Regions from separate parts of the Burkholderia sp. BCC1999 genome, predicted to be linked through region 2. Evidence: riboswitches for the same ligand, from Rfam matches in the RefSeq annotation. Region 2 holds a riboswitch; the other holds the start of a gene.
The links. Region 2 has a riboswitch for FMN ahead of U5809_RS04340 (6,7-dimethyl-8-ribityllumazine synthase). Riboswitches for the same ligand answer to the same signal wherever they lie in the genome.

Region 1: linked by a shared signal. The riboswitch ahead of ribB (3,4-dihydroxy-2-butanone-4-phosphate synthase) and the one ahead of U5809_RS04340 (6,7-dimethyl-8-ribityllumazine synthase) in region 2 are both predicted to bind FMN.

What each region holds. Positions count from the first base shown of each region.
Region 1 is NZ_CAJPHP010000016.1:86,563-97,705, reverse strand. It holds gene U5809_RS23175 (LacI family DNA-binding transcriptional regulator) at 34-1,101, shown strand; gene U5809_RS23170 (TIM barrel protein) at 1,335-2,162, shown strand; gene iolG (inositol 2-dehydrogenase) at 2,230-3,216, shown strand; gene U5809_RS23160 (HAD family hydrolase) at 3,405-4,091, shown strand; gene ribB (3,4-dihydroxy-2-butanone-4-phosphate synthase) at 4,162-4,872, opposite strand; FMN riboswitch at 4,991-5,139, opposite strand; gene U5809_RS23150 (helix-turn-helix domain-containing protein) at 5,334-6,017, opposite strand; gene U5809_RS23145 (MFS transporter) at 6,213-7,388, opposite strand; gene U5809_RS23140 (LysR family transcriptional regulator) at 7,533-8,465, shown strand; gene miaB (tRNA (N6-isopentenyl adenosine(37)-C2)-methylthiotransferase MiaB) at 8,680-10,053, shown strand; gene U5809_RS23130 (PhoH family protein) at 10,083-11,129, shown strand.
Region 2 is NZ_CAJPHP010000002.1:315,265-326,407, forward strand. It holds gene U5809_RS04335 (TonB-dependent receptor) at 1-1,747, opposite strand, end outside; FMN riboswitch at 2,165-2,321, shown strand; gene U5809_RS04340 (6,7-dimethyl-8-ribityllumazine synthase) at 2,388-2,894, shown strand; gene U5809_RS04345 (MarR family winged helix-turn-helix transcriptional regulator) at 3,050-3,481, opposite strand; gene U5809_RS04350 (serine aminopeptidase domain-containing protein) at 3,478-4,395, opposite strand; gene U5809_RS04355 (ABC transporter substrate-binding protein) at 4,692-5,660, shown strand; partial or broken gene U5809_RS04360 (LLM class flavin-dependent oxidoreductase) at 5,722-6,649, shown strand; gene U5809_RS04365 (ABC transporter substrate-binding protein) at 6,720-7,652, opposite strand; gene U5809_RS04370 (amino acid ABC transporter permease/ATP-binding protein) at 7,687-9,483, opposite strand; gene U5809_RS04375 (LLM class flavin-dependent oxidoreductase) at 9,544-10,896, opposite strand; gene U5809_RS04380 (LLM class flavin-dependent oxidoreductase) at 10,904-11,143, opposite strand, start outside.

The DNA of each region.
Region 1 (11,143 bases), on a different contig from region 2:
AAGCACCGCCCCTGGCCGACAGGAGACGACACGATGGCCGCCGCCCCCGCACCTCGCCGGCGCAAACGCACCGCGCGTTTCGTCGAGATCGCACAGCTCGCGGGCGTCAGCACCGCGACCGTCGATCGCGTGCTGAATGAGCGCGGCAGCGTATCGGCGCACGCGCGCGAACGCGTCGTCGCCGCGGCGCGCACGCTCGGCGTGCCGCGTCAGCTTCCCGATGTCCGGCACGGGCTGATTCACGTCGACGTACTGCTGCCCGATACCGACACGCCGTTCTACCGACGGCTGCAGCAGGCGCTGCAGCGCGCGGTGCAGATGCTCGACCGGCGCGTCGTCGTGCACCGGGCGATCCTTCCCGCCGCCGACTGCACGCGCCTCGCCGAGCAGATCGAGCGCCCCGCGTACCGCCGCGCGGCGCTGATCGTGACTGCCGGCGATACGCCGCGCGTGCGCGATGCGCTGGCCGGCGCGATCGCGCGCGGCGAGACCGTCGTCACGATGGTCTCCGACATCGGCGGAATCGCGCGCTCGCACTACGCCGGCATCGACAACGAACGCGCGGGCCGCACGGCCGGCTACTGCATCGGCCGTCTCGCGAAGCGGCCCGGTCGCGTGCTGCTGCTCGGCGGCCGGATGGGCTATCGCGTCCACATGGATCGGATCGCCGGCTGCCGCTTCGAACTGGCGCGCGCATTCCCCGAACTGGCCTGCGACACTGAAATCGCCGAAACGCTCGATCAGGACGACCTCGCCTACAGCGCCGTCGCGAAGGCGCTGCGCGCGTCCGGCGACGTGGTCGGCATCTACAACAGCGGCGGCGGCTCGGCCGGCATCGAGGCTGCGCTGCGCCGCTTCGGCGCGGCCGGCAACGTCGTCTGGGTCGGCCACGAGATGCTCGACCAGCATCGCGCGTACATCGAGGCAGGCACGATGGACATCGCGATCGACCAGGACCCGGACGGGCAGGCGATCTCGGCGCTGCAGCACCTGATGCATGCGTGCGGCGTGGTCGAGCAGCCGCCGCCGGCCGAGCCGGTCGAGTTCCGCGTGTTCTGCTCGGCCAATGTGCGCACGAGCCCGTACCTGCAACCGGTCTAGGGCCTGCCGGGCACACCCGTTTCGCGCCCGCTCATGGAGCGTCTTCTTGCCGATTTTTCGGCAACGCCACGCATGCAGCCGGGACGGCGCCGTCCTACATTGACGGTCATTCGCCACGACGAATGCACCGGAAACGATGGCCCGACCGATGGACGCCCCGCACGCGGGCGGCACTCGGTCGCGCCGGCCGGTCGCCTGCCGTCCCGGCGTCGAACCCCGACCGAGGCCCCGTGATGACCCAACCCCTTACGTTTTCGCTGAACCGGATGAGCGCGCCGCGCTTGCCGCTCGACCGCTACGTCGCGCTGTGCCGGCGCCTCGGTGTCGACGCGATCGAGATCCGTAACGATCTCGACGGCATCGAGATCGCCGACGGCACGCCGGCCGCCGCCGTGCGCGCGACGGCCGAAGCCGGTGGCGTGACGATCCTGACGATCAACGCGCTGCAGCGCTTCGAGCAATGGAACGCCGAGCGCGCGGATGAAGCGACCGTGCTGGCCGACTACGCGGCGCAATGCGGCGCGCGCGCGCTGGTGCTGTGCCCGACCAACAGCCGCAACGATACGCGCGGCGCGGGCGAGCGCCATGCGGATCTCGTGAAGGCATTGAAGGCGCTGAAGCCGATCCTCGAAGCGCGCAACCTGCTCGGCTTCATCGAGCCGCTCGGCTTCGAGGAATGCGCGCTGCGCCGCAAGTCGGACGCGGTGAAAGCCCTCTACGACGCGGCGGGCGAACAGGTCTTCCGGCTCGTGCACGACACGTTCCACCATCACCTGTCAGGCGAGGACATCTTCTTCCCGAACCTGACGGGCCTCGTGCATATCTCCGGCGTCGAGGAAACCGGCCTGCCGGTCGACCGGATGCGCGACGGCCACCGCGTGCTGGTCGGCGGCGCCGACCGGCTCGGCAACATCCGGCAACTGCGCGAACTGCTTGCGCGCGGCTACCGCGGCGCGTTCTCGTTCGAACCGTTTGCGAGCGAGATCGCCGAGGCGGACGACATCGAAGACCGGCTGCGGGCGAGCATCGACTACGTGCGCGGCCAACTGGCGGATCGCTGATACGTCACCACCGCACGCGGCCGACACACGCCGCGTGCCGGCAAAACCCAATCAACAGGAGAACGGAATGATCGAATTCGCGTTGTTCGGCGCGGGCAGGATCGGCAAGATCCACGCGGCGAATCTCGCGCGCCATCCGGGCGCGAAGCTCAGGTACGTGATCGACCGCCATGCGCCGTCGGCCGACGCGCTCGCCCACGCGCACGGCGCGCAGGTTGCCGACATCGAACGCGCGCTCGGCGATGCGTCGGTACAGGCGGTCGTGATCGCGTCGAGCACCGACACGCACGCAGACCTCATCGTCGCGGCCGCGAACGCGGGCAAGGCCGTGTTCTGCGAGAAGCCGGTCGACCTGAGCATCGAGCGCTCGCGCGCATGCGCGGACGTCGTGCGGCGCACCGGCGTGACCTGCATGATCGGCTTCCAGCGCCGCTTCGATCCGACGTTCGCCGCGCTGAAGGCACGTGTCGAGCGCGGCGAGATCGGTGCACCGGAAATGCTGGTCGTCACGAGCCGCGACCCCGGCGCGCCGCCGGTCGACTACCTCCGCAGCTCGGGCGGCATTTTCAAGGACATGCTGATCCACGACTTCGACATGTTCCGCTGGATTCTCGGCGACGAAGCGCAGACGCTGCACGCAACCGGCAGTTGCCTGACCGACCCGGCCGTGCGCGCAGCAGGCGACATCGATTCGACCGCCGTGACGATCCGCACGCGGCGCGGGCTGCTGTGCCAGATCAACACGTCGCGACGCGCGGCCTACGGCTACGACCAGCGCTTCGAGCTGCTCGGCAGCAACGGGATGCTGCAAGCCGGCAACGTGCGGCCGACCGAGGTAAGCGCGTGGCTCGCCGGAGGTATCGCGACGGACGTGCCGGAGCCGTTCTTCCTCGAACGCTACCGGCATGCGTACGCGGCCGAGCTCGCGCACTTCGTCGACGCGCTGCGCGACGGCACGCCGGTCAGGACGACGATCGACGACGGGCTCGCCGCGCTCGAACTTGCCGAGGCCGCGATGACATCGTGGAAAACGGGGCGCGTGATCGAGCTGTAACGCGACAAGCGGCGACGGCCCGGGCAAACAGGCCGCCGCCGTCACGCAATCCGCAGCACGCCTGCATGAAGCGCGGCAACGCTACGGCCGGATCGGGCAAATTTGCCGAAACGGCGCGCGGCGCGCGCGTGAAAGCACGTATGATGACGAATTGATCGGCGTCGCCGATTGTCTGCTTTGTCACCATCATGCTCGATCACCTCATCTGCGACTGCGACGGCGTGCTCGTCGACAGCGAAGTCATTGCCGACCGCGTACTGCTTGAAACGCTGTCCGCCACGTTCCCGAACCTCGATTTCGAAGCCGCTGCCAAGTCGGCATTCGGCCAGCAGACGTCGCGCTTCCTCACCGGAATCGAATCCCGCTTCGGGATCGAAATGCCCGCGAACTTCATCGAGACCATCGAGCACAACATCGAGGTCGCGCTCGCGCAATCGCTCGCGCCGATCTCCGGCGTGCGCGACGCGCTGCTGAAGGTCACGCTGCCGGCGGCCGTGGTGTCGAACAGCCGGCTCGTGCGCGTGCGCAATTCGCTGAAGCGTGCGTCGCTCACCGAGATCTTCGGCGAGCGCGTATTCAGTTCCGAGCAGGTGGCGCGGCCGAAGCCCTACCCCGACGTCTACCTGCATGCGGCGCACACGCTCGGTGTGGCGCCGGAGCGCTGCATCGTCGTCGAGGACAGCGTATCGGGGCTGAATGCCGCGCGCGCGGCCGGGATGAAGACGATCGCGTTCGTCGGCGCGAGCCACATCCCCGACAACTACGCGGACGCGCTGCGCGCGATGGGCATCACGCGGATCATGCGCAAGATGGACGAACTGCCGTCGCTCGTCGAAGCCGGCATGCGAGGCGAATTCGGCGACGTGCAGTCCTGATTGTCATCCAGGCCGGGTCAGGTCACGCCGGCCTGCGACGGGTGCGCTAACGCACCCGTTTTCCCGCCGCTCAGGCCGGTTCGCAGCAGCGCTCGCGCGCGACCGCCAGCGCCTCGCGGAACTCGACGAGTTCCGCGATCGTCAGCATCGGCAGCCCGTGCCGTTGCGCGAAACGTTCGACGTCGTCGCCGCGCGTCATCGTGCCGTCCGGATTCATCAGCTCGCACAGCACGCCGGCCGGCTTCAGGCCCGCGAGAATCGACAGGTCGACCGTGCCTTCGGTGTGGCCGCGGCGCGCGAGCACGCCACCCGGTTGCGCACGCAACGGAAACACGTGGCCGGGTCGCACGATGTCGTGCGGCTTCGCGCCTTCCGCGATCGCCGCGCGGATCGTCGTCACGCGGTCGGCCGCCGACACGCCGGTATGCACGCCTTCGCGCGCTTCGATCGACACCGTGAACGCGGTGCCGTTGCGGCTTTCGTTGGTCTGCACCATCGGCGGCAGTTCAAGCGCGCGCACCGTGTCGTCCGTCAGGCACAGGCACACGATGCCGCTGCACTCGCGGATCAGCAGCGCCATCGTCTCGGGCGTGATGCGCTCGGCGGCAACGATCAGGTCGGCTTCGTTCTCGCGGTCGTGGTCATCCTGCAGCACGACCGCACGGCCTGCGCGCATGGCGTCGAGCGCAGCGGCGATGCGCGGCGGCACCGGTTCGGAATCCAGCAACGGGAGATCGGCAAAGGCGTCGGCCGGTGCCGACGAAAGGGACATCAAGGACATGTGAAACGCTCCTCGCAAATACGATTTGGGCGAAAAACGTTCCAGGGCATTGCAAACAGACAGAACGACAACCCGCTTCGCACGCATCGCGAAGCAGCCCTGACGGACATGACTATCTGCACATCTTCTCTCATCCGGACTATGACCGTCGGCTCTGGCATTCGACCAGATCTGCTGACCCCGCGCGGATGCGCGGGCGCTCGCGGGCTCGCCGGCTTACGCCAGCCTACCGCCGGTGGGGAATTTCACCCCGCCCTGAAGACGCACTGATTGCCGGACGGGGGTACCCCATCAACGGCGGGCCAAGCATACAACAGCTGCGCGCGACGCGCAGCGCACCACACCTAAAACCTTACTGACGACTCCGTCTAACGGCATCGTCCGAACGGCCGACCACCCGGCCACGCTTCCGCGCTCCCGCGAGACGGCGGGAAAGCGACCGTTCCGCTCCAGCCGTGCGGTCAGTGAGCCGCGTGCGCCGCGTCGGGCACGAGCCACCGCGGCGGCACCTCGGGGCTCACCGTCACGCGGAACGCGCGCGCTTCGCTGTCGCCCGGGTTACGCAGGCTGTACGGCTGATCGGCATCGAACACGATCGCGTCGCCGGTCGCCAGCAACTGGCGGCGGTCATGCACGCTGACTTCGAGCGTGCCCTCGCTGACGACGAGGTTGACCGTCGTGCCGGGCGCGCGGCGCGCGCCGGGCTCCGTATGCAGCGGCGCGATCCGCAATTCGTGGAACTCGGCCGCGGCCGGCTCGCCTTCCGGATACAGCGCGCGGGCCGAGAAACGGCCGTTCGAGCTGACGACGCGCGACGCGCGTTCGGCCGCCAGGTGCTCGAAGCCGTTCACCGCATGGCGGCGCAGGAACGCGGCGACCGACACCTTCAGCGCCGCGGCGATCTTGCAGAGCACTTTGATCGACGGCACGCTGCGCGCCGATTCGATCTGCGCGAGCATCGCGCGCGACACGCCGGACAGCCGCGCGAGCGCATCGAGCGACAGTTGCCGCTCGGCGCGCAAGCGCGCGAGGTTCACGCCGACGACCTGCTCGAGGACGTCGAGCGACGCGGACGCGCGCAGGTCGGCAGCGTTGCCGGACTCGAAGGAAGACACGTCGCGCACGAGCGCCAGGGATGAAGACATAGCATTGCCTCCGGGCCGCTGCGCGGCCCTGCGTATGGGGTAAGCCGGGATCGGAATCGCGTTGCGCCAGCCATGGCGCGTATCGAGACGCTATCACCCGGCCTTGCACGGGCAAACGAAGTTATCTTCACACCGTTATCAGCATCGCGGAGGAATGCGTTTCTCGCGAACCTTTTCCTGCCGCTATCGCGTCGCTCACTGCGCCGCCGGCGCCGCGCCGCGTGCCGGGCCGCGCGCGTCGAGCCGCATCGCGAACCACGTGACGACGAGCGCCGCGAACGTCACCGCGACGGCGACCCACGGCAGCGCGTCGAGCGCGAAGCCGTGCTCCAGCGCAAGGCCGCCGAGCCACGCGCCGCCCGCGTTGCCGACGTTGAACGCGCCGATGTTCAACGTCGATGCGAGATGCGGCGCGCTCGCGGCCTTCTCGACCACGCGCGCCTGCAGCGGCGGCACTGTCGCGAACGCGGCGATCCCCCAGACGAATACGGTGACGGCGGCCGCGACCGGCAGGTGGCTCGTCTTCGCGAACACGGCCATCACGGCCATCAGCGCGACGAGGATCGCGATCAGCGACGGCATCAGCGCACGGTCGGCAAGCTTGCCGCCGAGCGTGTTGCCGATCGTCAGCCCGGCGCCGAACAGCACGAGGATCAGCGCGACCGCGCGCGGCGAGTAGCCCGACACGGTTTCCAGAATCGGCGCGATGTACGTGAACACGACGAACACGCCGCCGAAACCGAGCACCGTCATCAGCAGTGCGAGCCACACCTGCGGCTCCTTCAGCACGCGCACCTCGTGGCCGAGGCCGACCGGCCCGCTGTCGTGACGGTTCGGCACCAGCGCGGCCACGCCGCCGAGCGCCAGCACGCCGAGCGCGGCAACGATCCAGAACGACGCGCGCCAGCCGAGCAGCTGACCGACGAACGTGCCGAACGGCACGCCGAGCACGTTCGACAGCGTGAGCCCCGTGAACATCAGCGCGATCGCGCTCGCGCGCTTGTCGGCCGGCACGAGCGACGCGGCGACCACCGCGCCGATCCCGAAGAACGACCCGTGCGCGAACGACGTGACGACGCGCGCGACCATCAGCATCGCGTAGCCTGACGCGGTCGCGCACAGCACGTTGCCGACGATGAAGATCGCCATCAGCAACTGCAGCGCGGCCTTGCGCGGCATGCGGCTCGTCAGCACCGCGAGCAGCGGCGCGCCGGCCGCGACGCCGAGCGCATAGCCGGTCACGAGCAGGCCGGCCGACGGCAGCGACACGGCGAGGTCGTGCGCGACCTCGGGCAGCAGGCCCATGATGATGAACTCGGTGGTGCCGATGGCGAAGGCGCTGATCGCGAGCGCCAGTAACGGGATGGGCATGACGTTCTCCGGAAGGCGGCGGACGCGACGCCCGATTGGTGCCGCACCGCACAAAAGGCAGGATGTGCGCATTGTCCCGAAGATGCCGATATTTGATAATTGGCGTGGCGTTTGAACCATTTTCAAATATTTCTGGAAAATCGCATGGATCGACTGGGCGATATCCGGCTGTTCGTCGAGGCGGCCGAACTGGGCAGCCTGTCCGCCGCCGGGCGCAAGCTGAATCTCACGCCGGCCGCCGCGAGCGCGCGCCTCGCCAAGCTCGAGGCGGCGGTCGCTACCCGGCTGTTCGACCGTTCGACCCGGCAGTTGCGGCTCACCGACGAGGGCCGCCTGTACCTGAACGGCTGCCGGCAGGCGTTGCAGGCGCTCGACGACGCAAACGCGCTGCTGCAGGCCGGCCGCAACGTCGTCGGCGGCCGGGTGCGGCTGTCGGCGACGTCCGATTTCGGCCGCCGCCGGCTGCTCGACTGGCTCGACGAATTCACCGCACGCTACCCGGACGTGACCTTCTCGCTGACGGCGTCCGACTCGACGGTGAACCTGTGGCAGGACGAGATCGACCTCGCGATCCGTTTCGCCGCGCCGCCCGACGGCGCGCTGATCGCCCGCCGGCTCGCCGCGGACCGGCGCGTGCCGTGCGCGGCGCCGTCGTTCGTCAAGCGCCACGGCATGCCGCGCGATCCGCACGATCTGGCCCGCTTTCAGTGCAACGTGATCACGGTGGCGTCCGGGCCGATGAATACGTGGCGCTTCACGCGCGGCGACGACACGCAGACCTGCACGGTGCCGCTCGCCACCGCGTTCGAGACCAACGACGGCGGCCTCGCCCGCGAGTGGGCGCTGCGCGGCAACGGCATCGTGCTGAACTCGATCTGGGATGTCGCCGACGACATCCGCGCCGGACGGCTCAAGGTCCTGCTGCCCGACTGGCGGCACCAGAGCGCGCCGCTGCACGCGATCTATCCCGGCAAGCGCTACATGGCGCCGCGCGTGCGCGTGCTGCTCGATTTTCTCGCCGAGCACTTCGCGCGCGAGGAAGCCGCGCACGACGACCTGCTGAACGCGTGCCGCTGACGGCTGGCGCGTCGTCGCTCAAGGGTCGGAACCCGCCGATCGACGTCGCGAGGCCGCAACCCGACGCGGGCCCAGGGCAGCGCGAAAAGCTATAATGGAGGGCTTTCCCGACGGCTTTTCCTGCTCGATGCGCGCGTTTCGCGTGCAGCGCACGGCCGTCCCGATTCACCCTTGACGACGCCCCCAGGTCAACCACTGCGAACGGCGAATCCCCATGACCAAGAAAGTTTACGTAAAGACCTTCGGCTGCCAGATGAACGAGTACGACTCGGACAAGATGGTGGACGTGCTCAATGCCTCCGAAGGCCTCGAAAAGACCGACACGCCGGAAGACGCGGACATCATCCTGTTCAACACGTGCTCGGTGCGTGAAAAGGCGCAGGAGAAGGTGTTCTCCGATCTCGGCCGCGTGCGCGAGCTGAAGGAAGCGAAGCCCGGCCTGCTGATCGGCGTCGGCGGCTGCGTCGCGAGCCAGGAAGGCGCATCGATCGTGTCGCGCGCCCCGTACGTCGACCTCGTGTTCGGCCCGCAAACCCTGCACCGCCTGCCGCAGATGATCGACGCGCGCCGCGAGAGCGGCCGCGCGCAGGTCGACATCTCGTTTCCCGAAATCGAAAAGTTCGACCACCTGCCGCCCGCGCGCGTCGAGGGGCCGAGCGCGTTCGTGTCGATCATGGAAGGCTGCTCGAAGTACTGCAGCTACTGCGTGGTGCCGTACACGCGCGGCGATGAAGTGTCGCGCCCGCTCGACGACGTGCTGACCGAAGTGGCCGGCCTCGCCGACCAGGGCGTGCGCGAAGTCACGCTGCTCGGCCAGAACGTGAACGCGTACCGCGGCGCGCTGGCGGCCGGCTCGTCGGAAATCGCCGATTTCGCGACGCTGATCGAATACGTCGCCGATATCCCCGGCATCGAGCGGATCCGCTATACGACGTCGCACCCGAAGGAATTCACGCAGCGCCTGATCGACACCTACGCCAAGGTGCCGAAGCTCGTGAGCCACCTGCACCTGCCTGTCCAGCACGGCTCCGACCGCATCCTGATGGCGATGAAGCGCGGCTACACGGTGCTCGAATACAAGTCGGTGATCCGCAAGCTGCGCGCGATCCGCCCCGACCTGTCGCTGTCGACCGACATGATCGTCGGCTTCCCCGGCGAGACCGAGGACGATTTCGACAAGATGATGGCGCTGGTGCACGACATGAGCTACGACACGAGCTTCTCGTTCATCTACAGCCCGCGCCCCGGCACGCCGGCCGCGAACCTGCACGACGACACGCCGCGTGAAGTGAAGCTCAAACGCCTGCAACATCTGCAGGCGACCATCGAGGAGAACGTCGCGCGCATCAGCCAGTCGATGGTCGGGAAGGTCGAGCGGATCCTCGTCGAGGGCCCGTCGCGCAAGGATCCGAACGAACTCGCGGGCCGCACCGAGAACAACCGGGTCGTGAATTTCCCGGCGCCGCTCGCGTCGCACCCGCGCCTGATCGGCCAGATGATCGACGTGAAGATCAACCATGCGTACCCGCATTCGCTGCGCGGCGAGCTCGTGCTCGTCAGCGACGACGCGAGCGCGGCCACCCACTAATTGACGCTCAACAGGAGCCCGACGCTACTTTGAAGACCGTCCAAGCACTGGAATTCACTGCCCCGCGCGAAGACAACGCGCGCCTCGCCAATCTCTGCGGCCCGCTCGACGAGAACCTGCGGCAGATCGAACAGGCGCTCGACGTCACGCTCGCGCGGCGCGGCCACCGGATCACGATCCGCGGGCGCGGCGCCAAGCTCGCGCTCGCCGCGCTCGAAAATTTCTACAACCGGGCGCGCGATCCGCTGTCGGTCGACGACATCCAGCTCGCGCTGGTCGAGGTGCGCCACACGACCGGCAACGGCCGCCAGGACACGCTCGACGTGCGCTTCCGCGGCGACCCCGATCATCCGTTCGACGAGCCCGTCGTGCAGCTCGACGCCAGCGAGCCGGACGAAGAACCCGCGCCGAAGCTGTACACGCGGCGCGCCGACCTGCGCGGCCGTACGCCCGCGCAGCGCGAGTACCTGAAGCAGATCCTGTCGCACGACGTGACGTTCGGCATCGGGCCGGCCGGTACCGGCAAGACCTACCTCGCAGTCGCCTGCGCGGTCGACGCGCTCGAGCGCGACCAGGTCAAGCGGATCGTGCTGACGCGCCCGGCCGTCGAAGCCGGCGAACGGCTCGGCTTCCTGCCGGGCGATCTCGCGCAGAAGGTCGACCCGTACCTGCGCCCGCTGTACGACGCGCTGTACGACCTGCTCGGCTTCGACAAGACCGCGAAGATGTTCGAGCGCCAGATGATCGAGATCGCACCGCTCGCGTACATGCGCGGCCGCACGCTGAACCACGCGTTCATCATCCTCGACGAGGCGCAGAACACGACGCCCGAGCAGATGAAGATGTTCCTCACGCGGATCGGCTTCGGCTCGAAGGCCGTCGTGACCGGCGACACGAGCCAGGTCGACCTGCCGCGCGGCCACAAGAGCGGCCTCGTCGAAGCGCAGCAGGTGCTCGGCGGCGTGCGTGGCATCGCACTCACGCGCTTCACGAGCGCGGACGTCGTGCGCCACCCGCTCGTCGCGCGCATCGTCGAGGCGTACGACGAGTTCCACGCGCAGCACCAGGACGGCTGACGGGCGGCGCCCGC
Region 2 (11,143 bases):
TTGCGCGCAGCGGCGCGATGCGCGGCAGCGGCTGGCCCGTGTCGACGTTGCGCGCATGCGTGTAGTCGGCCGTCAGTTCGAGGTCGACCGTGTGCCCGCGCCGCGAGAACGCGCGCCATTTGCCGTCCAGCTCGACACCGTAGAACTCGGCGCGCACGCCGCGATAGATCGCCTCGTTCAGCGAGCCGTCGGTGCCGGGCGCGACGGGGTCGCCATCGTCGTCCACGACGCGGCCCGTGTTGTACTCGGTCAGGTAGTTGGAGAAGCGGTTGTAGAACACGCCGACGCTGCCGCGATTCGGGCCGCTCGCATAGCGCAGCGACAGGTCGGTCGACACCGCTTTCTCCTTCGATGCGTTCGGGTTGCCGATCAGGAACTGGCCGGTCGCATCGTGCGGGCCGTTCGAATACAGCTCGTAGAAGGTCGGCGCGCGTTCGGTGTACGCGACGTTCGCGGCGACCGACCATACCGGCGTAAGCGAAAACAGTGCGCCGGCGGACAGGCTGCCCGCGTTGAAGTCGCGCGGCTGCGCGCCCGCGAATTTCTCGACGCCGGCCGGATCGGGGTCGACCTTCACGTGCTCGAAGCGGCCGCCGAGGCTCAGCTTCAGTGCGGGAACGACCTGCCATTCCTCGAGACCGAACAGCGCGACGCTGTTCGTGCGGGTGGACGGCACGAGCATTTCGTCGCCGAGCGCGGAGAACGTGTTCTGGCCGAACTGCACGCCGATCGCGCCTTCGAACGGGCCGATCTTGCGGTGCCGCGCCTCGATGCGCGCTTCGTAGCCGCGATTGCGGAAGGTGGTCGCCGTCTCGCCGTTGTCGACTTCCTTGTGGCGGTAGTCGGTGTACGCGAAATCGAATTTCAGCTTCGTGAACGGCCCGCTCAGGTTGCGCACCTCGGATGCGAACGCGAGGCGCTCCTGCCGCATCCGCAGCCGCACGTCGCTTTCGGCAACCGAGCCGTAGTTCGATTCGTAGCCGCTGTACGACAGGCCCGCGAAGCCGTCGGCCCAGGTGTACGAGGCACCGACCGCGCCGCCGTGCACACGGCCATCGCTGTTCGGCACGTTGCCTTCCGGCTGCGGCGTGTCGGGGCCGTCGAGCGCGCGTTGCTGGCTGCTGCGCGCGTAGCCGGGAATCCGCAGCTTGCTCGTTTCGCGGTCGAACGCGTCGACGTGGAACGCGAAGCGGCCGTTGCCGCCTTCGACCTGCGCAGCACCGGCTCGCACGGAATTCGCGCCACCGTAGCGCGCGTCGAGCGCACCCGTCACGCCCTGGATCGCTTCGCGCGGAATCCGGTTGTCGATCGTGTTGACGACGCCGCCCACCGCGTTGCCGCCGTACAGCAGCGCGGCCGGGCCGCGCACGATTTCGACGCGTTCGATCGACAGCGGATCCTGCGGCACCGCGTGGTCGTACGACAGCGACGACGCGTCATAGGCCGCGACGCCGTTCTGCAGCAGCCGGATCCGGTCGCCATCCATCCCGCGGATGATCGGGCGGCCGACCATCGGCCCGTAGGTCGTGGTCGATACACCGGGCAGCCCGTTGAGCGTTTCGCCGAGCGAATCGGCCTGGCGGCGCGTCAGCGCATCGCCGGAGAGCTGCACGGTCGGCGCGATCAGTTCGGTGTCGCCGAGCGGGTTCGCGGTCACGAAGATCGGCGCCAGCGGCGTGCTGGCCGGTGCCGAGCTCGACGACGCGGGCGTATCGGCTTGCGCGTGGGCGACGGCGGCGAACAGCATCAGCGAAAGTGACGAGAGTGGGCGAAGCGGTAAACGAGGGAGGTCGCGCATGGTCGGTGAATCGGTTGGAATCGGATCGGATAACGAGCGATGCGGGTCACGGCTGGATACGATATATTGTTGCGTCATTGACGCGCAGTGACCCGATGGAACATGGCTCGGCGAGGCTTGGCCACCCACAGTGGAACGGCGTAAGGCGGACGAGCACGTGAAATGATATGTTATATCATTTCAAATTCCAAGCCGGTTGGCAGGTTCCCGTCGGGTTTCTGTCGGATCGGTGAAAAGGGCGGTTGGAGCGGAGGGGCGACCGCGGGAAACGGCCGGGGAGCGCGCCAGGCGCATGAAGCGGGCGGAGCCGTTGAAGAACCGACACGACGAGACTGTGATAGATTTCCGGCGCGGCCAATGTGCCGCGAACGTTCTCAGGGCGGGGTGAAATTCCCCACCGGCGGTAATCGCGCGATTGCGCGTAGCCCGCGAGCGCTTGCCCGCACGCATGTGCACGGCAAGGTCAGCAGACCCGGTTCGATTCCGGGGCCGACGGTTAAAGTCCGGATGAGAGAGAGCGGGGTTCGTTGCGTACGCAAGGTACGCGGCTTGTCCCTGTGCGCCCATTCAACTCACACAGGACCCATCGATGACCCAACTTGCTTCCCCCTCCCAAACTGCTGCTCTGCGGATCGCTTTCGTCCAGTCGTGCTGGCACAAGGAGATCGTCGACCAGTGCCGAAACGCGTTCGTCGACGGGCTCGCCAACGCGAACCTGAGCCAGGCGGATTGCGACTTCTTCGAAGTGGCAGGCGCTTTCGAGATTCCGCTGCATGCCAAATTGCTCGCGAAAACCGGTAAGTACGCGGCCATCGCGTGCGCCGGCCTGGTGGTCGACGGCGGGATCTATCGCCATGACTTCGTCGCGCAAGCGGTGATTTCCGGCCTGATGCAGGTGCAGCTCGAAACCGGCGTGGTGGTGCTGTCGGCGGTGCTGACGCCGCATCATTTCCACGGCGCCGAGCATGTCGCGTACTTCCACGAGCACTTCCTCGTGAAGGGCGCGGAGCTCGCGCATGCGTGCGTCGATACGATCGGCAAGGTCGCGGCGCTGAAAGCGGAACCCGTGGTCGCCGCGATTGCGCAGGCTGCCTGACGCCGTGCGGTGTGCCTGCCGCCGCGCGATGAATGGTGTCGCGCGGCGGCGTGGCGGTCAGCTTTGCATCAACATGAAAATCGAATCGAAAACGCGAATCGCAATCGCTTTCGATTGATACCGGCGCGAGCCGGTTGCGCAGGGGAGCGTGCCGCTCAGCGCTCCGCCGGAAACCGGTCCTGCAACGCGTGCAGCCAGCGCGCGACGACATCGAGTTCGTCGTCGGAAAACCCGTCGCACAGCTTGCCGTTCAGTTCGCGCAGCAGCACGCGTGCGCGCTTGAGCGCCGCGTGGCCCTCGTCGGTCAGGTACAGCCGTGTTGCGCGGCCGTCGTCCGAATCGGCATGACGCGTGATGAGACCGGCCTTTGCCATCCGGTCGGCGAGCCCTGTCATCGCGGACGGCGCGAGCTGCAGCGCGGCGCCGACTTCGCCGATCAGCGCGCCATCCTGCCTGGCGAGACAGAACAGCGCGCCAGCCTGCGCGGCGCTCGCGCGCGTCTCGGTTTCGGCCTTGCGGTCGATCCAGCGCTGCACGCGCCGCTGGCCGATGTTCAACATGAAAAACAGTCGTCGGTCTTCGCTCAAGCTGGGTTCCCGGCTGCAATGGAAAGGGAGGGACGGCTCGCGCTGCGCGGCGTGTCGAGCGCCTGCGCGAGCCAGTCGGCCACGTCGGGCCACAGCACGGTGCCGGGCCGGCTGCGAAAGAAGCCCATGTGCCCGACCGGGCCGCTGCCCGCCGCGTGCGGATCGATCTGGCGGCGTTCGACCTTCGCGCGGGTCAGATAGCTTACCAGCAGCCCGATCGCAGCCGGGTTCGCCCATGGATCGTCGTCGAAACCGAGCGCGAGGATCGGCAGTTGCTGTTTCGAGAAGCGCTCGGCCGCGCCGAGCGTCGGATCGTCGAAGAAATAGTGCGGCAACGTCGTCCAGCGGCTCCATTCGCGGAACACGCCGGCCGGCAGATCCTCGCCGAGCCCGAGCCGCTTGCCGGGTACATAGCCGAGCAGCGTGGACATCAGCGGGCCGAGCACACGCAAAATCAACCGAACCTTCAGGCGTTCGGCCGCCTGCGCGATCAGCCGTGTGCTGCCCGCATGCGCGGCGACGAGCACGGCCGCGCGCAGGTGCGGCGTGGCGGCGGACAGCCCGATCGCATGCCCGCCGACACTGTGGCCGACCGCCAGCAGCGGCAGCCCGTCGTACGCCTGCCGTGCCCATGCGGTCGCGGCGCCCACGTCGAGCTCCATCCAGTCACGCATGCGCGACTTCAGCGCGGCCAGGCGGGAGGGCCGCGATGCGCCGATGCCGCGATAGTTGTAGGTCAGCGCCGCGAAGCCGCGTTCGGTGAGGAAGCGCGCGAAGCCCGCGTACAGCCGCTCGGGCACGGCCGTTGCCGGATGGATCAGCACCAGCGCGCGCGGCGCGGCGTCCGGCGACCACAGCGTGCCGTGCAGCGTGTAGCCGTCGGCGGCGGAAAACTCGATGGGTTGGGAGGTCATGGCCGTCCTCGCTCGGGTAGTTATTTCGTATGCGAAATATAGTTCGTGATTTATTTCGTGCGCGAAATATCTATCGAGGAATCATTCGAACGGCAGGCGGCGCAGGCCGATGGCGAACACGGTCGATTGCGCTCGCTTCATAAAATATTTGCATCTTTGCAAAGCAGAATATTGCGTTTGTCTCATGAAGCCGATCGACGTATCTTCACCGGTTCCATCCGGTCCGCCGGCCGTCGCGCACGGCGGACCACGCGGCGCCGCCATCGCGCGGCAGCCGGCCAACCTTCCGGGAGATCATGTTGTCGAGCCGAATCGTCACGGCGCTCTTGCTGGCGCTTGCCGCGCAGCCGGGCCTTGCCAAGGACACCGTCACGCTGCGCGTCGGTGAGCAGAATTACTTCAACATCCAGGCGTCGATGGAGGCGTCCGGCGTGCTGAAGGACCTGCCTTACACGATCGAGTGGAAGCACTTCCAGGCCGCCGCCCCCGTTGCCGAAAGCCTGAACGGCAACGCGATCGACGTCGGCTTCCTCGGCGATTCCGCACTGCTGACGCTGGCCGCGCGCGGCGCGCCGGTCAAGGTCGTCGCGGTATCGCGGCAGAGCCTCGACGGCGTCGCGATCCTCGTGCCGAAGAATTCGCCCGTGCGCACCGTGGCCGACCTGCAGGGCAAGACCATCGCCGTATGGCGTGGCGCGTGGAGCCAGCAACTCGTGCTGCGCGCGCTCGAACATGCGGGCTTGCGCGCCGATTCGGTCAAGTACGCGTACCTGATGCCGATCGATGCGACCAACGCCTTCGCGAACGGCTCGGTCGACGCCGTGTCGCTGTGGGAGCCGTTCGTCAGCACGCTCGCGTTGCGGCAGGGCGCGCGGCCCGTGACGACCGCGCAGGGGCTGATGCCCGCGCTGAGTTTCGTCGCGGCGAACGAGGCGGCCGCGTCGGGCAAGCGTGCCGAGATCACCGATTTCCTGCGGCGCGTGGTGGCCGCGCGTCAGTGGGTCGACAGCCATCCGCGCGAGTATGCGGACCTGTGGGCGAAGCGCGCGAAGCTCGAACCGGACGTCGCGTACCGCTGGCTCAACAACGCGAAGCAGCGCGTCGGCCCGGTCGACGACACGGCAGCGAAGGATGCGCAGAACACGGCCGACTTTCTGCACAAGGCCGGCGTGATTCCGGCCGCGTACGACACGTCGAAGTTGCTCGACCGCTCGTATTCGGGCGCATTCGCCGTGCCCGCGCAGAAGACGGCCGCCGCGCAGTGACCGTGCGTCCATTCCCCCGATTCCCTCGATTCCCGATCGAGTCACACGAGGACATCCCGACATGCCAGTCGACATCATCGGCATGATCACCGCGACACCCGGCGCGGAGGTCGACGTACCGGGCGGCGCGGCCGTCCAGCCCGACTACGTGCGCCGCTTCGCTCAGGCACACGAGGCGGCCGGCTTCGACCAGGTCCTGGTCGGCCATTTCAGCAACGCGGCGGACGGCTTCATCGTCGCGTCGTTCGCGGCCGCCGCGACCGAGCGCATCCGCATCCTGCTTGCGCACCGGCCGGGCGTGATCGTACCGTCGGCCGCCGCGCGGCAGATCGCGACACTCGATGTGTTCAGCGGTGGCCGGCTCGCGCTGAACGTCGTGTCGGGCGGCGACGATGAAGACTTGCAGCGCGACGGCGATTTCGTGCCGCACGATGCCCGCTACCGCCGCACCGGCGAATATCTCGACGTGCTCAAGCGGATCTGGCTGGCCGATGCCCCGGTCGATCACGACGGCGCGTTCTATCGGCTGCGCGGCGCGTCGCCGCTCGTGAAAGGCGCGCATCAGCGTGTCGTTCCGGCCGATTGTGGCGGACACCGAGGCGGCTGCATGGGAGAAGGCCGAGGCGATTCGTGAACGCGTGCGCGCGGCGCGGGTCGCGAACGGCCAGCCGATCGCCGGTCATGCGCCGCAGAACTCGGGATCGCAGCGGCTGATGGCGGCCGCCGCGCAGGGTGACGTGCTCGACGAGCGGTTGTGGATGGGTGTCGCGAACCTGACCGGCGCGCGCTGGAATTCGACCGCGCTGGTCGGCACGCCGGAACAGGTCGCACGGGCGCTCGGCGCGTATTACCGGCTCGGTGTATCGACGTTCCTGATTCGCGGGTTCGATCCGCTAGACGATGCGCTGGCCTACGGGCGCGACCTGATTCCGGCGATTCATGCGCGGATTGCGGAACTCGACCGATATCAGGCGGCGTTGCCCGCGTAGGCAAACAGCCCGCGAGTTGAATCGCCCCGGCATTTCCGTCGCGGAATGCCGGGGCGGTTGTCTTCGGTCTTCAGAACGACGGCAGCCCCGGCGGATTGGTCTCCGCGTGCGCGATCGCCTCGCTCTGCAAGCCCCAGCGCGCAAGCGCCTGCCCGTAGCGGCCGTTGCCGATCAGCGCGTTCGTCGCGAGCGTCAGCGCCGGTGCGAGCCCGCTGCCACGCCGCGTCGCGATCGCGACATCGGCATTGTTGGGCCAGCCCGCGTTGACGACGCCGACCCGGCGGATCTTGCCGCTGCGCGCGGCCTCGTACGCGAGCGACGCATTCGGGTTCAGCTCCGCATCGGCGCGGCCCGACAGCAGCGCGACGCGCGCCGTTGCATCGTCGTCGAAATAGAGCAGCTCGGCCGGCTTCAGGCCCTGTGCGACATTGCGCTTGCTCCATTCGAGCAGGATGCGCTCCTGGCTCGTGCCGGCGCCCGTGATGATCCGCAGGCCCGCGACGTCCTTCGGCTCCGCGATCTTCGCGATCGGGCTGCCGGTGCGCACATAGAAGCCGTGCAGCCCGAGCCGGTAGGTCGTGAAGTCGTATTTCTCCTTGCGCTTCTCGGTCACGCCGACGTTCGAGATCACCGCGTCGTACTTGCCGGACGTCAGCCCGAGCGGCCAGTCGGCCCATGCGATCGGCACCAGCGCGAGCGTGCGGCCGAGTGCGTCGGCGACGAGCTGCGCATAGTCGGGATCGGCGCCGACCACGGTGCGCGCGTCGGTCGCGTACGTCGACACGGGCGGTGCATGCGGCGAAATCGCGACCGTGAACGCGCCGTCGCGCACCCAGCGGTAGGCGACTGCCGCACGGATCGCCGCGTCGTCGCGATCCGCGCGCAGGCGGCCGGCCTGGCGCGGGTCGAGATCGGCGGTTGCCGTCGCCGCGTGCGCGGCCTGCCACGGCAGGACGGTTGCCGCGGCCAGCGCGGCCGAGATGAACTGGCGCCGGTCGGTCATCGCGTGGCTCCTCGCAGGTTGGAAGCGGCGCGCATCACAGCACCCGCGACAGGAACGCGCGCGTGCGCGGATGCGACGGCGCGTCGAGCACGACGGCCGGCGGCCCGGCCTCGATGACGCGCCCGCGCTCCATGAACAGGACGTTGTCCGCGACTTCGCGCGCGAAGCCGATCTCGTGCGTGACGATCACGAGCGTCGTGCCCGAGCGCGCGAGTTCCTTGATCACGTCGAGCACTTCGTTGACGAGTTCGGGATCGAGCGCCGACGTCGGTTCGTCGAACAGCAGCACCTTCGGACGCAGCGCGAGCGCCCGCGCGATCGCGACGCGCTGCTGCTGGCCGCCCGACAGCTGGCGCGGGTACGCATCGGCCTTGTCCGCGAGGCCGACCCGCGCGAGCAGCGAGCGTGCGGTGCGTTCGGCCGCATCGCGCGTCACGCCGCTGGCCGCGATCGGCGCTTCGATCAGGTTCTCGAGCACCGTCAGATGCGGGAACAGGTTGAAGTTCTGGAACACCATGCCCACGGCGGTGCGTCGCTTCAGCACGTCGCGCTCCTTCAGCTCGTGGAGCACGTCGCCGTCGCGGCGATAGCCGATCAGCTCGCCGTCGATGTCGATGTAGCCGTCGTCGACGCGTTCGAGATGGTTGATCGTGCGCAGCAGCGTCGACTTGCCGGAGCCCGACGGCCCGACGATCACGGTCACGCTGCCGCGCGGCGCGACGAACGAGACGTTGTCGAGCACGCGCTGCATGCCGAACTGCTTCGACACGCCGTGCACGGCTACCTCGCCGCCGGTGCGCGGTGCGGCGGCCGTGGCGGTATCGGCGCGGGCATCGCTTGCGGCCCGTGCGATCGAAGCCGCGCGGCGCGACGTGGCACGTCGCCACAGCGCGCCGATGCGCGCGAGCGCAAAGGTGAGCACGGACGGCGGCGGATTGCGCAGCGCACCGCGTGCATAGTGCCGCTCGACCTGCACCTGGATCGCCGACAGCACGGTCAGGATGATCAGGTACCAGACGGTCGCGACCATCAGCAGCGGAATCACTTCGAGGTTGCGCCGATAGATTACCTGCACCGTGTAGAACAGCTCCGGCATCGCGAGCACGTAGACCATCGACGTGCCTTTCGCGAGCGTGATCAGGTCGTTGAACGCGGTCGGCAGGATCGCGCGCATCGCCTGCGGCAGCACGATCCGTGTGGTCTGGCGGCCGCGCGGCAGCCCGAGCGCGGCCGCTGCTTCGAGCTGGCCCTGGTCGACCGCGAGAATGCCGCCGCGGATCACTTCGGAGGAAAACGCCGCGTGGTTCAGCGTGAGGCCGAGCACGGCCGCGAGGAACGGGCTGATCAGCTCGGTGGTCGGCGCTTCGAACCACACGATGTCGGTAAACGGCACGCCGAGCCGCACGTGTTCGTACAGGTAGCCGAGATTGTTCAGGATCAGCAGCAGCACGATCAGCGGAATCGAGCGGAACAGCCACACGAAGGTCCATGCGCTGGCGGACAGCAGGCGCGAACGCGACAGCCGCGCCAGCGCGACGAATGCGCCGAGCGCGAAGCCGAACAATGCGCCCAGCAGCGTCAGCACCAGCGTGCGCGCGAGCCCCGACAGCACCGGCGGCGACAGGAACCATTCGGCGAATACCGGCCATCCCCATTGCGGGTTGCCGAGTATCGAATGCAGCGTGATCGCGATCAGCACGAGCGCGAGGACGGTGCCGGCCGTGCGCGACCGGTGGCGCGCGGGCACGATCCGGAAACGCGTACCGGCGTCGCGCGCGCCGGGGGAAGAGAGCGGCGGCAGTGCGCCGCCGAGATGGGTCGTGTCGCTCATGTCGTTGGAAATCCTCGAATCTGTCGGGCGGGCGCGCCGCGCACGGGCGGCGCGGTGGCGTCAGGCGTGCGCTTCGGCCGCCGTTTCGTGCGGCGCGCCGGGCGCCGCGTGGCGGCTCGCCTTGCGCGGCAGGCCGAGGTGGTCGCGCAGCGTCGCGCCGGGCAGGTCCCGGCTGTAGCGGCCGCGCGCCTCGAGCGCCGGAATCACGAGTTCGACGAAATCGTCGACGCCTTGCGCCTGTACCGGAAAACCGAGGATGAAGCCGTCGCCGGCGCCGGCGTCGTGCCAGCGGATCAGCTCGTCGGCCACGTGCTCGGCCGTGCCGATGAAGTTCGGGCGCGGCGTGGCGACCGCCAGCGCCGTCTCGCGCAGCGACAGGCCTTTCTGTTTCGCGTCGGCCTTGATGCGGTCGGTGGTCGAACGGAAGCTGTTGCGGCCAAGCTCGCCGAGTTCGGGGAACGGCGCGTCGAGTGCGTACTGCGTGAAGTCGTGGTGGTCGAAATAGCGGCCGAGGTACGCGAGCGCCTCGTCGATCGTCAGCAGGTCGCGGATCGCCTGGTATTTGTCTTCCGCTTCGGCGGCCGTGCGGCCGACGATCGGCCCGACGCCGGGGAAGATCTTCACGTCGCTGGCTTGCCGGCCGTGCTCGATCGCGCTCTGCTTCACGCGCCGTGTGAACGCAGCCGTTTCCTCGATCGACGGCGAATGCGTGAACACGGCATCCGCGTACTTGCCAGCGAGGCCGATCCCGGTGTCGGACGAGCCGGCCTGGAAGATCACCGGCTGCCCTTGCGGCGAGCGCTGGATGTTCAGCGGCCCCGCGACCTGGAAGAAGCGGCCGTGGTGATCGAGCGTGTGGAGCTTGTCGCGATCGAAGAAGCGGCCGGTCGCGCGGTCGCGCACGAACGCGTCGTCGTCCCAGCTGTCCCACAGGCCCTGCACGACGTCGAGGTATTCGTCGGCGATCTCGTAGCGCAGTTCGTGATCGGGATGCGCCTTGCCGAAGTTCTTCGCGGTGCCTTCGAGCGGCGTCGTCACGACGTTCCAGCCCGCGCGGCCGCCGCTGATCGCGTCGAGCGATGCGAGCTGGCGCGCAACCGTGAACGGTTCGCTGTACGACGTCGAGATCGTGCCGGCGAGCCCGATCTTCTTCGTCGCGACCGCGAGCGCCGACAGCACGGTCAGCGGCTCGAAGCGGTTCAGGAAGTGCGGGATCGACTTCTCGTTGATGAAGAGGCCGTCCGCGACGAACGCGAACGCGATGCCGGCGGCTTCCGCCTTGCGCGCGACACCGATCGCGAAGTCGAGGTTGATGCTGGCGTCCGGCGGATTGCTCGGATGCCGCCAGGCGTTCATGTGGCTGCCTGCGCCTTGCAGCATCAGGCCGAAGGGGATCGATCGTCGGGTCGTCATGGGAGCGTCACGCGTTCTGGTCAGGGGAGAAGGAGCGGTCGGCCGCAAGGGCCGCCTGCAACGGCGTGGCCGACAGCGCGCCGCCGAGCCATTCGGCCGACGCTAGCCGCGCCGCGTAGTCGGTTACCGGCGAATCGATCACGAATGCATCGACGTCGAGCCGCCGGCTCAATGCGTCCAGCGCGTGGTGGATGCGCTCGGGCGTATCGGCCAGCACGGTCGGGCGCAGCTCGTCGATCCGGTAGTC